Linked DNA regions of Caldivirga maquilingensis IC-167. The main gene of each other region encodes a partner of the protein of the gene in region 2 in a complex. Links are inferred from orthologs where the notes say so. Each region holds a gene or a part of one and is shown on either strand. Other genes may lie near its edges.

Region 1 (5,622 bases), 770 kb from region 2 along the record:
TATAATGTTAACTAAGCATGGGAGAGTGAGTAATCCATTGGGTTTAACCTAATTCTTCAACTATGGTAAGGTAGTGAACGGTGTAATTTCCTTGATTGCTCATGAGGTTAGGTTTAAATCAGTGCACAGTAAAAACGACCTATGTCATCCATAAGGATTGAGGAAGTAAAGGGTGGTGAGGAAGAAAGAAGGAGAATAAGTGTACATAGTCACATTAGAGGACTTGGTGTAGTTAATGGTAAGGTGGAGAAGATTGCAGGCGGCTTCGTAGGTCAGGTTGAGGCCAGGGAGGCTGCGGCAATGGTTGTTAAAATCATTAAGGCAGGTAAATTCAGCGGCAAAGGAGTACTAATAGTTGGCCCACCCGGCACCGGTAAGACGGCACTAGCCATTGGTATCGCCAGGGAACTTGGGGCTGATACACCCTTCGTTCACCTTAATGCCGCTGAAATATATAGCGTAGAGATTAAGAAAACTGAATTCCTAATGAGGGCCCTTAGGAAGGCCATTGGACTTAGAATAAGGGAATGGAGGAGGGTTTACGAGGGTGTGGTTAAGTCCATTGAATTCAAGTACGGTAAACACCCCTACAACCCCTACATTCAAGTACCCGTTGGGGCAACGGTTAAGTTGAAGACAACTGATGAGGAGAAGATACTGAAGGTTCCCCAGGAGATTGCCGCGCAGTTAATTGAGCTAGGAATCAGTACTGGTGATGTTATAATGATTGATGAGGAGACGGGTAGGGTTATTGTTGAGGGTCAGGTTCAAGGTGAGGGTGAGGAGCAGTACGACATATATGTTAAGCATAGGCTTGAGGTACCTAAGGGTCCTGTACATAAGGAGAAGGAGATAACCAGGTTCTTCACTCTTCATGACCTAGACCTGTATCAAGCTAGGCAGCAGGGCTTGGTTTCAGCAATGTTATTTGGAGTATTCACTGAGGAGAAGGAGATACCCAGTGAGGTTAGGAATGCCGTGGATAATTTCGTTAAGGAGACTGTGGATAAGGGTAATGGTGAGTTAATTCCAGGTGTACTCTTCGTGGATGATGCCCACATGCTGGATATTGAAACCTGGGCCTTCTTCACAAAGGCCATGGAGATGGAGATGAGTCCAATAATGATATTCGCCACGAACAGGGGTATAACAAAGATAAGGGGAACAGATATTGAGGCACCTCACGGTATACCACTGGATTTACTAGATAGGTTAATTATAATAAGGACTAGGCCATATAATGAGGATGAGGTTAGGGAAATAGTATCAATTAGAGCCAGGGAAGAGGGGGTTAAGTTAGATAATGATGCCTTAGATTACTTAACGAAGATAGGTGTTGAGAATAGTCTGAGATATGCAATACAATTACTGACCCCAGCCCAGATTAGGGCCAAGGAGCAGAATAGGAGTAATGTAACTAAGGATGATGTCGAGTACGTTAGGAAGCTCTTCCTAAGCCTAAGGGAGAGCGTTGAGTACGTTAAGCAGCATGAGGAGTTATTCCTAAAGTAACATAGTTTACAACCTTACCAGTAAGCGGTTCCTCACTTATGGTTTTTTAAACGGTTTTCAATACTTCTAGTTCCGTAAGTGGGGTTAGCCCTTGGTGCGGGTTCACTAGCTTCACCCGCACTGCATGGGGCTCCCATTTGAGGATAGGTACCTTAGCCCTATGTTTACTGCCCCAATAACATCTCTATCTAGGACTGCTTCATTACCTAGCTTAACTAGTCTCAGTTGAACTTTAATCACTCTTACCCTCTTCCTCCCTCTCACCGCAATGCGGATCATTGAGGGAGTGTAACTAGTGATAGGTTTACCTGTAAACGGGTCTTTTGAGGAGGAATACGCTTCCGATACCTCAACTACATGTAGCGGTTTATTGTTAAGTGCCTCAACTAGTTTCGCCACACTCCATTGATGAATCCTATGCCTCAACGTGTTCTCCCCAGCCTTATCAACTACTGCAGCATTATTCCTCCCCGCAACCTCCTCAATTATCCCAGCAGTCTTGTAGATAATGTCTTCCTTCTCTCAGCGTGGGAGATGACGAGTCTTTCAAGACCAGTCTCTACTCTATATACTTCACACAGCTTCCCATCCTTGAAAACAGCCATGTAACATTGTTCTCATTAACATCAACTGCAACAATACTGCCTTGATTGCATGTAACCTCGAAGTCTCTCGTAAACGTTAGATACACGATAACCCTCTTACCACCTGGTTTAAGTTTTAACTCACTGGAGGGCTTCCATAATGTATCTTTACCCATCCTCTATGAGTCCTAACCTCAATAAGTCCATTACTTAGCTCCCAGTCCTGCAAATCAGAGTAGGTTAGTGTTACCTTGATGATTCTCGTTGGTAACCAGGGATGTCTTTCCCTAAACTTATGGTAGAAGACTTTATGTAGGGTTGCTTGTGAAGCACCATACTTCAATGCGTAGTCGAGCATTTCCTGAAGCATGGCCTTATAAGCATCAGCAATTTCCCTAAGCGCTTGTCCACCAATGCTGTTAATCCATCCTTCCAATACTATCGTCCTTCTAAGGGTCTTTAACAACTTGTTCAACCGCGGTCACCACTACAGCTGGCGCCGACAATCCTAGCGAACCCACTAAGCTTATACAACCTTTCCATCATTAACCAAGTAATTAAAAGTAATTAGAGATATTTAAATGCAACGCTAAATCCGGAACAGCCTTACTATTCATGGTGTAATATTCCCCTATGAACAGGCAGTTAACCATGTGGGTGAAGCAATTGGTTTATTAAACTAGCCTCAGTGCCGTACTTAACCGGTGAATTAAGTGACCAGATGGGTTATTAAATGTACTCAATGCGGTATGGAGCGGGAGCTGGATGTTGGCTTTGATTTATCCGGGTTAAGGTACACCGTGTATCTTTACTGCCCTAGATGCAGGGTGAATACCATACATAGGGTAATGGGTTACTATGATCCATACACTAAGCAGTATGTTAAGTTGAATCAAGCCGAAGTAAGTGCAAGCAATATTAATGAGTTCGATTAAACCCCCCATTATTGGTGAAGATTCAGTACAATATTTAGGTATGAGATAACGGCCCCTATAATGGTACTGCATTATAATTTTGTTGAATGGCCTCAATTATCCTTAGGCATGATATGTAGTCGGTTAAGGTCGCGAAGGGTTTAGTCTTCCCCATAACCGCCTCAAGGAAATTCCTATCCTCTAGATAAACAGGTTCTTCACTTTGATTCACCTTCTTAACCTCCCCATTACCGTAAATTAACCCATGCATTAAGTCAGCTACCGTGAATGTACTTAACCCAACGTACGTATGCACACGTAGTTTACCTGACTTAACCCACTTAGCCTCAATATTCACTGAGACCCCATCTAGGTTAAGGAGTAGGCTTACGTTATCCCTATTAAGCATTGACTTAACCACTATAGCCTTCATGGGTCTTAACCTAAATAATGCTAGGTCTAGGTCATGGATTGCTAAATCATACATAACCCCAATGTATGAGTCAGGGTTCTGCGGCATGGTACCGATCCTAACCATTGATAAGGCGATTGGTTCCTTAACCATGCTGAACGCCTCTTCAGCAGTCTCATTAAATCTCTCAACCATTGCAGGAATCACCATGTTGCCGGTTTTCCTTGATTCACTAAGTAGGTTAAGGGCCTCACTCAACTTCACTGTTACAGGCTTCTCAACCATTAAGTGAGCCTTACCCACGAGCTTAATTGATAAGTCATAGTGAGTGGTTGTTGGTGTTGCTATTATTATTGCCTCATGATGCTTAGTTAAGGCTTCATCAATACTTTTAAAAGTTTCATCAACCCCCATGGATTTAGCGGCATTGAGCCTTGAATCATCAATATCAATAACAGTAATACTGTCAATTAACCCCTCATTCCTTAACCTAACTAATTCCTTAAGGTGGATTGAACCCATCCTACCCATTCCAATTAACGCAACCTTAACACCCACTTAATAACACCGTTGAGGGATTAATAATGAGTAATTATAAGCATTATTGCTGGGCTTGGCCAGGTGATTCACTACCCTCCTTACTCTCACTGCCCTCCTCGGGCTTATTCTCAATCTGCTTAACCTGAACCTCCTCAGGTGACTTAACCTCAAACCTATCACTAAGCTTCGCATCAGGGGGTAGTACCCTGACCCTAACCGAGAATATACCTGGTTTAAGCAGTACGGGTATTACAGCTTCCTGAACCTTCTCGAGGGCGTCTTGACCAGCCTTAATTACTATACCTGTAGTGTACTTCTCGAACCTTGAACGTTCAGTGGTTAACTTACCGCTTATTATTACTTCAGCACCCTGAACATTAGCCTCCTGAAGCTGCCTGAGGGCTATTATGGCAGCCCTCCTGAACCTGATTCCCTTAGCCATTGCATCAGCTATCCTAAGGGCAACTAACCTAGCATTATACTCAGGATGCGGCTCCTGTATCACATCTATAACTACATTATCTAGGTTGAACTTGGATTTAAGTATATCTGCAAGAGCCTTAACCTGCTGCCCCTTCCTACCTATAATCCTGTTCTTCTTCTCCGCAATAATAACGATCCTTGTACCTAATGTTGTTCTCTGAATTATTGAATCAACATACCTATTCCTGGTTAAGGCTATGTTAAGGTACTCCTTAATCATCCACTTCTTCTTATTATCATCAATAATCCTCTTATACATCGGTAACCTCCTTTGCTGTGCAGTGGCCATTACCCCCAGAAGTAACTAAGCTTTTTTAAACTTTGTGAATTAACGCATAATCCCTACACTCAACGTAAAGGCGCGGGTAGGGTTAAAGGAGCTTTCTAACCTTAATTTCTTGTATTAAGAATGCGTTGTGATTTGGGAAAGATTAATATACCGATTTCGGTTCTCTAAATATATGAGAAGAGACGCCGTTGCAACCCTTGTGATTGGATTAATTGCCCTATGGCTTCTCACATCATCAATAAGGATTATGACACTACCAGTATCCTCAAGTCCCCAGGGTGGTGGAGGTGGGTTAAAGGCCCCAGGCATAAGTATACCAGTAATCAACATTACGGTGCCTCATGGTAAGTCACCGAGCATTAGGTTACCTAGCTTAACGTTACCCTCAGTACCCATACCCATGGTTATAATTGAGTTACCCTTACCCAATATGACTGGTAAAGCCCCCTTAATCAACATTTCACTGCCTCATCAAGCATCATCAAGTCAATTTAACGGTACAGGTACGGGTAAGGGACAGGGGTCAGGTAGTGGTAGTTCCCCTCAACAACAGAGGGTTAGTATGCCTCAAATACCCACTGCGGTAATTCTAGTGATTTTAATAGTGGTGATGGTGGCGTCATCAGTCCTCGCAATCACCTCAATGAGGGGCAGAGGCAGTAGGGGTGGGGTTGAGGAAAGTGAGGGTGAGGGGGTGGTTAGGCTTACGGCGCCTCAAGCTCCCATCATTAAGGCGGCTAATGAATCATCCACGGTAACTGAGGTGAAGCTCCTAAGCAATGAGAGAGTGGAAGCGTTTAGAGGTTGGGGTGGTGGCCATTTACTTAAGCTTAATATACCGCCCGACTTACCCTTAATCTGGGGTATTAATGAACCCTTAACCTATGA
Region 2 (8,662 bases):
TTAACTCGGCCTCCTTCGGGATACCTATGTCGACTACCACCAGTTCACCAACATACGGCTTAGCCTTATCGGCAATAAGCCCACGCTTAGCCTTATGCATGGTTACGGTTAAGTCAGCCTTAACAGCCTTATCCGCAACATCACCGGTATCGGGATCTAGACCTGAGGGTATGTCAACCGCAACCTTAGGTGCCTTAGACATGTTTATTAAGTCTATTGCAGCCGAGGCAGGTTGCCTAATCCTACCCTTAACACCAATGCCTAGGATTGCGTCAATAATTACGTCGGCCCATTTAATGAAGTAATCCTGGTAGGAGAGCAGCTCCAACTCATCCCTAGCCTCCATTACCCTGCAACCCAGTAGGTTTAGGCATATCTTAAGATTAGTGGCGGCAGGCTCCTCCCTCATGTCACTTACCCTACCCAGTAGTATGATAACCACGTCCTTACCCCAATTGTAAAGGTATCTGCCGGCAACAATACCATCCCCACCATTGTTACCTAACCCAGCCACAACAAGCACCTTACCTGCGTTCGGCCACCTTGAGGAGACTATTTGAGCAACACCCCTACCGGCATTCTCCATTAGTATTCTACTGTCAATACCCAGGTACGCAGTGTTAGCATCCAGAACCCTCATTTCTAATACTGATATTGCTTCACTACTCATGTTAATTAAGCCCACAGGCTAGGTATATTACAGTATCGCATCAACACTGATTAACCACACCCCTAGGGATTGGGTCCTTTATCGTATTCTTAATTACTCCCCCAAACCCCAATTAAAGTATGTTAAAGCATGATTAAGCCTGCATTATTAATGCCCTATTAAGCATAACCCATATGCCTAACACCACTGCACCAGTAACTATTACCGCTATACCCGGGTTAATTACAGGGGGTTGCCTCACTATTAGTATTGTATAGGCATTATTAGTAATCATGAGTGCGAGGGATGCTATGATACTCATTATTATTAGTATTAAGGCCGTGAAGAGGCCTATGATGCGTCTTACGTAATTAACATTAGTTAAGTAAAGTAGTGATGAAAGAATTGGCGCCACAGTCCAAGTAATCATCCTCGTCATTGAAATCAACCCCAGTAGACCAGCTAATGTAAGTCCCATCGCCACTATGGCAATGACTATGAAACCCACGTAAACAGCATTAATACCCCTGAAGTATGCCTTAGCGTACTCGGCGTAATTATTCTCAACGCCAGGTAATTCCCCTGAGAATGATGTTAAGGTTAAGTTAACTATCATTGGTTTAGTTAAGTTAATGCTAATGCTTGAGAATTCACCACCCTCATAAGTGGTTAATACGTATGAACCGCAGGGTAGGGTTAAGTTTAATGCCTCCCTAACATTGAGGATTATTGATTCCCCTTGATTACCCGACACCACCACGTTTGAACCCTGGGGGGCGTTTATAGTAAGCCTGCATGCGTTGGAACTAGGTGGTGTTATTGGTTTCAGTAACGGCTTCACAGTGATGTTAAGGTCCTTAGGCACCTCACCCACTGGTACTGGGGTTTCATTAATGACTGTGTATATTATGTAGTAGTTTAATGGTAGGTTAATTTCATTGACCCCGGGCTTTAATGAACCATAGTTAACTAGGTAACTTAACCCTAGGTAACTGTACTGAATACTAACACTCCTATTAAGCTTATTCACCACGGTTACGTTAATACCATGCTTAATGAACCATAGTGCCCTCCCCCAGTATTCATTAGGTATGAGTATCATTGATACTAAACCGTAGCCGGTATTCGATAATGACTCTGTTAAGTTCATGCTGCATATTAAGTATGGTTCATTACCCTTAATAATGATTAACACTGGTATGGTGACTTGCCTAATGTAGCTTGTTAATAAATGAAGCCCAGGCTTAATACCCACCATTGAGCCTGCATAGCAGACTGACCCAGTGATATTACTGAGACCTAGTATCATAACCACATGCCTATAGTCAAGTAACGCCAAGGCGGTCACCACTGGAATATTCCTAACCCCTAATTGACTTAGGGCGTATGAAACACTTAAGGGCACTATACCGGTGAATGGCATTAAGGAGCCCCTCCCGGTTATTGCATGCATACTGAATGGGATGCCCACTAGTGTTAACCCTGCATAGGTTAATGATACCAGTAGTGTTAGACCGTATGTTAATAATCCAGTTAGTAATGCCGCTGAGACTACATGACCTACCACCCTCTTAAGCATTAGTACCATGAGCTTCTTCTCCATGAAATCACCAGTATCATTAACATTGGTAGTAGAATTATTATTAATGGCTCCATTAACACCGTGATTGGGCTACTGAGATTAATACTAATAAACTTCTCCATACTTAACACATGCTTAATTAAAACATACTCAGCAATCACTATGATTACGTATAATACCGCAGTGAGCAGTGGGGTGTAGGCTATTGCTGCAACTGCCTCATCACCAATCATTAACCTAAGCCTCTTAAAGGCATCGGTTAGGTAATTGAGGTAATTCAATGATATGTAGAATGATGATAAGGTAATAATTACTGAGAACACCACGTAAATTAACCATGTGTAGTTGGTTAATTCACTGAATAACCTAGCCGTGAAGTAGGCTGAGGGATTTTGAGGTATAATTAAGATCCCGTTACTGGTATTGCTTGAATTAGTGAACTTAATTATTATTGGGTAACCATATGGGTAATCCCTAATTAAGGTACAATTCAATAACTGTGCCGCCTGTGCCCTTAAATTACCTGTTAATTCAATGAATGTGATGCATTCATTATCTTTAACATGGAATCCATATATGCTGGCGTAGGCTGTGTTAATTATGTAAAACGAAACCTTAACGCCATTCAAGGTAATTACCCCGTAATCCACCGAGACCTTTACTAAACCACCATTGTATTGTTGATTATAGGCTACGGCGTAGTGGGCTATTAATATTGATATTAAGGCTATTGAGGATGCGATTGAGAAGAGTAAGTACCTTAAAGTGAATTCCCTTAAACCCGCATGAATGGCCTTAAGCTTAAGCCTAGTATTACGCATGAATAACCGCGCCCATGATTGTTAACTCCAGGTACTCTACGTAGGCAGCTATGAAAAGTATTAACACTGATAGAAGTAGTCTAAGCACCCAGTTTATTAGGGTCGTGTTTAAGGGCCTCCGCTTAATCACGTTCACTGAGGCGTCAACTGAATTGTAGGCTGATAATGAGTATGAGAATAACTCCAGTAATCCATGAGGTAGTATTGCTGATGAAACGTAGGCTAAAATAAGGTATAGTACGCTAACACCAATACTACTGACTACAATATAGCCAAGTGCAATGCCTGTGAATCCGATTAAAATAACATACATTATTGGACCTATGAACGGTATGTTCATGATTAAGTTAAGGCTTAGGTTATGTGTAAATATCACCATGTATGATGGATGCTGTGCAAGGCTTTCAAGCTCCTGTAACTCACTCTTACTCAGTACTTGAATACCTCTTAACGACATAAAGTAACCAGTAACCTCACCCACTGCTAAAATCAGGAACGTGGTTAAGTAGTAGATAAACACTCTTCTAGTTAAAAGACGCTGAATCCTCAGTTCCATAGATTACTCTCAGTTTCAGGGTTTTTGTTTCTTTCCATGGCATAATGATGATTAAAGGCCAGTGAACCTAGGTAGAAAAACTAATGTGAATTGCCTTGCCTTAGAGGATTAGTTTTCACTTGTTTTGCTGATTCGCATCAATTCCATTCCACCCCTCACAGGAGGAACACTTAAAACTCATAACCTCACTATAAGGAGCAGGGGATTCAGTTAAGTTTTATAATCTACTTATCCTGTACAGCATGTATAAACCCACTAGGCTTAGTAACGTTGATGCTAATAGTGGTAGGGCAATATGGTAATCAGTGTTACGTATTGTCCACCAATAGTAGTATGATGATAGAAGTATCATGCTTTGAACCAGGAATAGGAACGCCGCTGAAATCAGTAGTTTACCAATAGGTGTGAAACCAGTATCTAAGTACTCCCTCAGAATAAATGCCACTAGGATTGTTTGAATCACTACCAGTATTATGTTAATTATCCATAATAAGTCATTCACATTCATACGGCAAGAAGTGGTTAGAGTAAATATATAAAGATTTTTCAACCTTTAAACCTAATTACACCCTCCTACCCCTCCTACCTCCAGGTGGCCTAATGGTATCATGGGGTATTGGGGTAACATCCTCAATCCTGCCAATTATCATGCCTGCCCTAGCCAATGCCCTAATAGCCGCAACAGCACCCGGTCCTGGAACCTTAAGCCCATACCCACCGGGGCCCCTAACCTTAACGTGAACGGCATTAATGCCTCTTGCCATGGCTATTTGAGCCGCCTTGTAGGCAGCCATCATGGCTGCGTATGGGCTTGGTTTATCCCTATCAGCCTTAACAACCTGCCCACCACTAACCCTAGCCACAGTCTCACTCCCTGTTAAATCAGTTATAATTATCATTGTGTTGTTAGAGCTTGCGTAAATGTAAGCAATACCCCACCTAAGCTTCCTCAACTGTTGCACAACCTGCTGAGGCGTAGCCTGAACCTGGGTTGCTTGCTGAGACTGCTGAACCTGCTGTGTGGCTTCCTGCTCATTAGATGATGCTTCAGTGGACACAATAACCGCATTCCCTAAGTGTTTATAAAGATATTTTCCACAAGCCACCGTGATGCTTAGGGAGCTTGGTGAAGATAAGTTAATTAACATAATGCAGTCGCTGATCGAGTTAAAGTACCCTAATGCTGATAATGACGTATCATACGTTGAGTTACCTAACGTGGGTTTACTTACCCTTAAAATCGATGGTGGCTCATTATCAAGAACTAAGACAGACTTCATGACCTACTATGACGTAGGCTGGAGAATGACCATTGGCGCAGCCTCAGATCTACTTGTTAAATTCGCTAAACCAATAGCACTAGTCACGTCACTAACACTCAGGGGAGATCATACTGAATCTGAGTTGGAGGAGTTGATTAAGGGTATTAATGATGCGGCTAAGGCTATTGGCGCCAGTTACATTGGCGGTGACTTAAATGAGGGTGATGATGATGTATTAGACGTTGCGTTAATTGGAATCGCAGGTAAACCCATAGGTAGGGTGCCTCGGTTAGGTGACGTATTAGTTACAATACCTGAATTCGGCTTCACCGGGTTAATCTTTAAACTCTGGTACAGTGGCTTACTTAGTAATTACATTAATGACTCGATTGTGGTTAAGGGAATTGAATTAACCAGGAGACCAAAGCCCTGGATACCTAGTGGTGAATTAGGCAATAGGATTAATTGCGTTAATGCATCAATGGATTCAAGTGATGGATTAGGGAGGGTATTGTATGAAATGGGTAAGGGTGTTAGGATTAGGGTTTACTCACTACCAGTTAATAAGGATGTGGAATCAACCTGCCGTAGATATGGATTAAGCGTAGAGGAGGTGGTTTTTAATGGTGGTGAGGAGTACTTACCCGTATTAGCGGTAAAGCCTGAATGCCTAGATTACTTTAAGGCGTTAGGCTTCGTGGATTTCGCTAAGGTTGAGGAGGGTAATGGGGTGTATTTGGATTCAAGGGAACTTAAACATAGGGGGTGGGTTTACTTCACTAAGCCCAATTACTAATGCTCCCTTAAGCATTGAGTTAAGGAAAATTTAAATAAGAATTAAAGCATTAGCGCAGTCATGGTGAGGGGCCTATTCATAGGTAGGTTTCAACCACCGCATTGGGGTCATGTCTGGGCCATTAAGGCTATTTTAAGTGAGGTTGATGAAGTTATAATTGTTTTAGGGTCGGCTCAATTCAATTACATAGAGAAAGACCCCTTCACTGTTGGGGAGAGGATATGGATGCTTAGGGAGGGGTTAAGGGAGGGTGGGGTTGACCTCAGTAGGGTTATAATAGTTCCAGTACCTAATATTGAGAATAACGCGGCCTGGTTAAGCCACATTAAATCCTACCTACCCCCCTTCCAAGTAGCCTACACGGGTAATCCATTCGTAGCCATGCTGCTTAAGGAGGGTGGGGTTGAGGTTAGGCAGCAGCCTATCTTCGATAGGGGGAAGTACGTGTCGACTAGGATTAGGGAAATGATGATTAAGGGTGACTCAACCTGGAGGGAGCTTGTACCAAATTCAGTGGCTAGGATAATAGATGAGGTTAAGGGTGTTGAGAGGCTTAGGGTAATAATTACTGGTGAGGCTGAGCCCCATAGGTGGTGATCATATTACAAACACCTTTGATATTAATGGTGAAGCTAAGTATATTACAAGTACTATTGCCGTTATGGCTACTGCATGCTTAAAGCCAGCGGATAACTCCCCCTCACCCAGCTTACCCGCCACTAAACCCATTACGAATGAGTCAACCACAATGGTTAAGGCGAAGCTACCTACGACGTAGTTAACGTAGTATTGGGGAATATGCAGGAAGACACTGGATAAGCCAACCACGGTGAACACCATAATCACCAGGGTTAAGGTAAGTATCATGGCCCCTATGTAGGGTACGAACCTAAGTGGCTTAAGCCTTGCGAGTAAATCATCATTAATCCTAATCATTAGGGATGAGAATGATGCAAGGGACTCCAGGGTCTCAGGGGTTGCTCCACCATACTCTATTGACTCAAGCAGCAGCCATGCGAAAACCCTGGCGTAATAGGACCTTGTCCTATTCATGAATTCCGATAAGACAACCCTAATCGGTATACCATACCTAATCTGCTTACTAATATCCTTAAGGTACCTGGATAATGCACCATAATCCCTAGTGTCAGCCAGCGTGCTTATAATCTTCTCAGGCGTGAAGCCACTTTTACGTAACTCAGTGAAGTCCCTGAGGAAGTCTGAGAAGGCCCTCTCAAGGCTACGCCTCTCAGCAATAACCCTCTCAGCATATAACGCTGCTGGGACGTAGGCTATAATTAAGACGACCGCCATGTAGGTTGCGAAATCCAGGCTAACCGGGCCCACGTTTATTGAGTAGCCTAAGTCACCGTGAAACACCGTGTTGTAGCCTATTAGTAGAGCCACCATGGCTACCATTGATGATACACCAACCGCTATATAAGGCCTAACGTCAGTGTACGGGACCCTATATATTGAGACCTCACCAAGGTATATGAACGCCACTGATATTGCTGGGATAACCAATAGACCGAAGAGTAAATTATTACTAACCGCCTGCTGAAGCGCGCTCACTGAGTTACCTGTTGGTGTTATTGCTTGGGCTAGGTAAAGTACGTTAAGGCCTATTAGTAGAATTACCCCAGCCCCAATGTATGATTCCATTAATGTTGATAGGAATTCAGCACCCCTCCTTATTTTATCAAGCGTATCGTTAACTATTTCATTGAGCCTTATTTCAAGGTAATGAAGTATGTCTCCCCCAGTCCTAACGTTAGTTACGTAACCCATTATTAAGTTTTGGAATAAGTGACTTGGCGTGCTTAACGCTGATTCCGTTAAGGCTGTTAACGGATCCATGCCTATCGCCTTATTCTTAACAACTATTTCCCTAGCTATCTTGCCTATGGCCTCAAGTAGCCTAATGTTGGCTAACCTCTCTATGGCTGATGTAACGCTTAACCCTGATTGGGAAATCATGGCTAAGTACGCTGCGAAGAAGGGTAATTCTGAGTCAACCTTATATTGAAGGTCGGAGAGCTGCATCTTAGGTAGCGTCATCATCATTACGTAGACTATGAAGGGTAGGACAATCATTACTAAGCCTATGCTGAGAACTGTAATTGACTTAACCGTTAAATTAAATGAACCCATAATTGACTCAATACTGTTGTAGGTTAAGTATAATCCAATGGGTACTGAGAGAACGGCTGTAATTATTGTTGCGAAGAAGACCCTTGCCATGAATCTTTCAGGAAGCATGTAAACCTTAGCATTCTTCAGCACCCTCTCTAACTGCTCCCCACGCCTCTTAACATACCAGTTGACTAATGGTTCAGTAACCACTAGTGATAATTCATCAAAGTCCACCAGTATTACTCTAGTATTTACTTATAAAGTTTACTTAATGCCCCACCATCTAGGGTTAATGCATACTCATGCTGCTTATTAGCCATTAAGGTAATCTAAAATGCTTGAACCACCCTTACTGGCATTAAACGCCTTAGCTAAATCCTCCTTAATCAAGTTTCTCACCGATGGATTATATAACGCGGCCGCTGGGTGGTAGGTTGGGTAAACATCAGCATTAACACCAGCGATATTAACCTTAAACACCTTACCCCTAACCTTAGCCAACTCACTGAAGCCTAACCCATTGAGGCTAAGTATTACTCTAGTACTATGCCTACCCAGGGTTATTATCTTCCTAGGCCTAACCACGGCTATTTGCCTAATTAAGTATGGTTTACAAGCATTAATCTCCTCCTCAGTTGGATCCCTATTATTAGGTGGCCTACACTTAACTACATTAGTTATATATAAGTTACCCCTATCAACCCCAATCTCATGAAGCAATTCATCAAGCAGCTTACCAGCGGCACCAACAAACGGTCTACCAGTCTCATCCTCAACCCTACCTGGCGCCTCCCCAATTAACATAACCTCAGCCCTCGGATTACCCTCACCTGGTACAGCCTTCTTTCTACTCAAGTACA

The links.
Region 1: CMAQ_RS08455 (region 2) and CMAQ_RS04635 share a complex: the UniProt entries of both Methanocaldococcus jannaschii proteins name them as parts of the 30S ribosomal subunit. The link is inferred for Caldivirga maquilingensis IC-167 from one-to-one orthologs.

The regions. Positions count from the first base shown.
Region 1 is NC_009954.1:946,649-952,270, forward strand. The notes cover bases 2,880-5,622. They hold CMAQ_RS04635 (30S ribosomal protein S3), read right to left. Parts: upstream 4,735-5,622; coding sequence 4,024-4,734; downstream 2,880-4,023. Other genes in these bases: CMAQ_RS04625 (hypothetical protein), read left to right, coding at 2,880-3,031; CMAQ_RS04630 (Gfo/Idh/MocA family protein), read right to left, coding at 3,087-3,980; CMAQ_RS04640 (hypothetical protein), read left to right, coding at 4,907-5,622. Outside these bases: CMAQ_RS04615 (RuvB-like helicase), read left to right, coding at 142-1,512; CMAQ_RS10685 (hypothetical protein), read right to left, coding at 1,624-1,938; CMAQ_RS04620 (hypothetical protein), read right to left, coding at 2,233-2,571; more of CMAQ_RS04625, read left to right, coding at 2,810-2,879. UniProt on the Methanocaldococcus jannaschii protein: Binds the lower part of the 30S subunit head.
Region 2 is NC_009954.1:1,716,771-1,725,432, forward strand. What follows is about bases 2,872-5,774. They hold CMAQ_RS08455 (30S ribosomal protein S11), read right to left. Parts: upstream 4,571-5,774; coding sequence 4,172-4,570; downstream 2,872-4,171. Other genes in these bases: CMAQ_RS08440 (hypothetical protein), read right to left, coding at 2,872-3,052; CMAQ_RS08445 (stage II sporulation protein M), read right to left, coding at 3,045-3,608; CMAQ_RS08450 (hypothetical protein), read right to left, coding at 3,826-4,116; CMAQ_RS08460 (thiamine-phosphate kinase), read left to right, coding at 4,719-5,666; CMAQ_RS08465 (nicotinamide-nucleotide adenylyltransferase), read left to right, coding at 5,727-5,774. Also shown: CMAQ_RS08430 (bifunctional ADP-dependent NAD(P)H-hydrate dehydratase/NAD(P)H-hydrate epimerase), read right to left, coding at 1-670; CMAQ_RS08435 (hypothetical protein), read right to left, coding at 804-2,252; more of CMAQ_RS08440, read right to left, coding at 2,228-2,871; more of CMAQ_RS08465, read left to right, coding at 5,775-6,263; CMAQ_RS08470 (type II secretion system F family protein), read right to left, coding at 6,264-8,036; udg (type-4 uracil-DNA glycosylase), read right to left, coding at 8,115-8,662. UniProt on the Methanocaldococcus jannaschii protein: Located on the platform of the 30S subunit.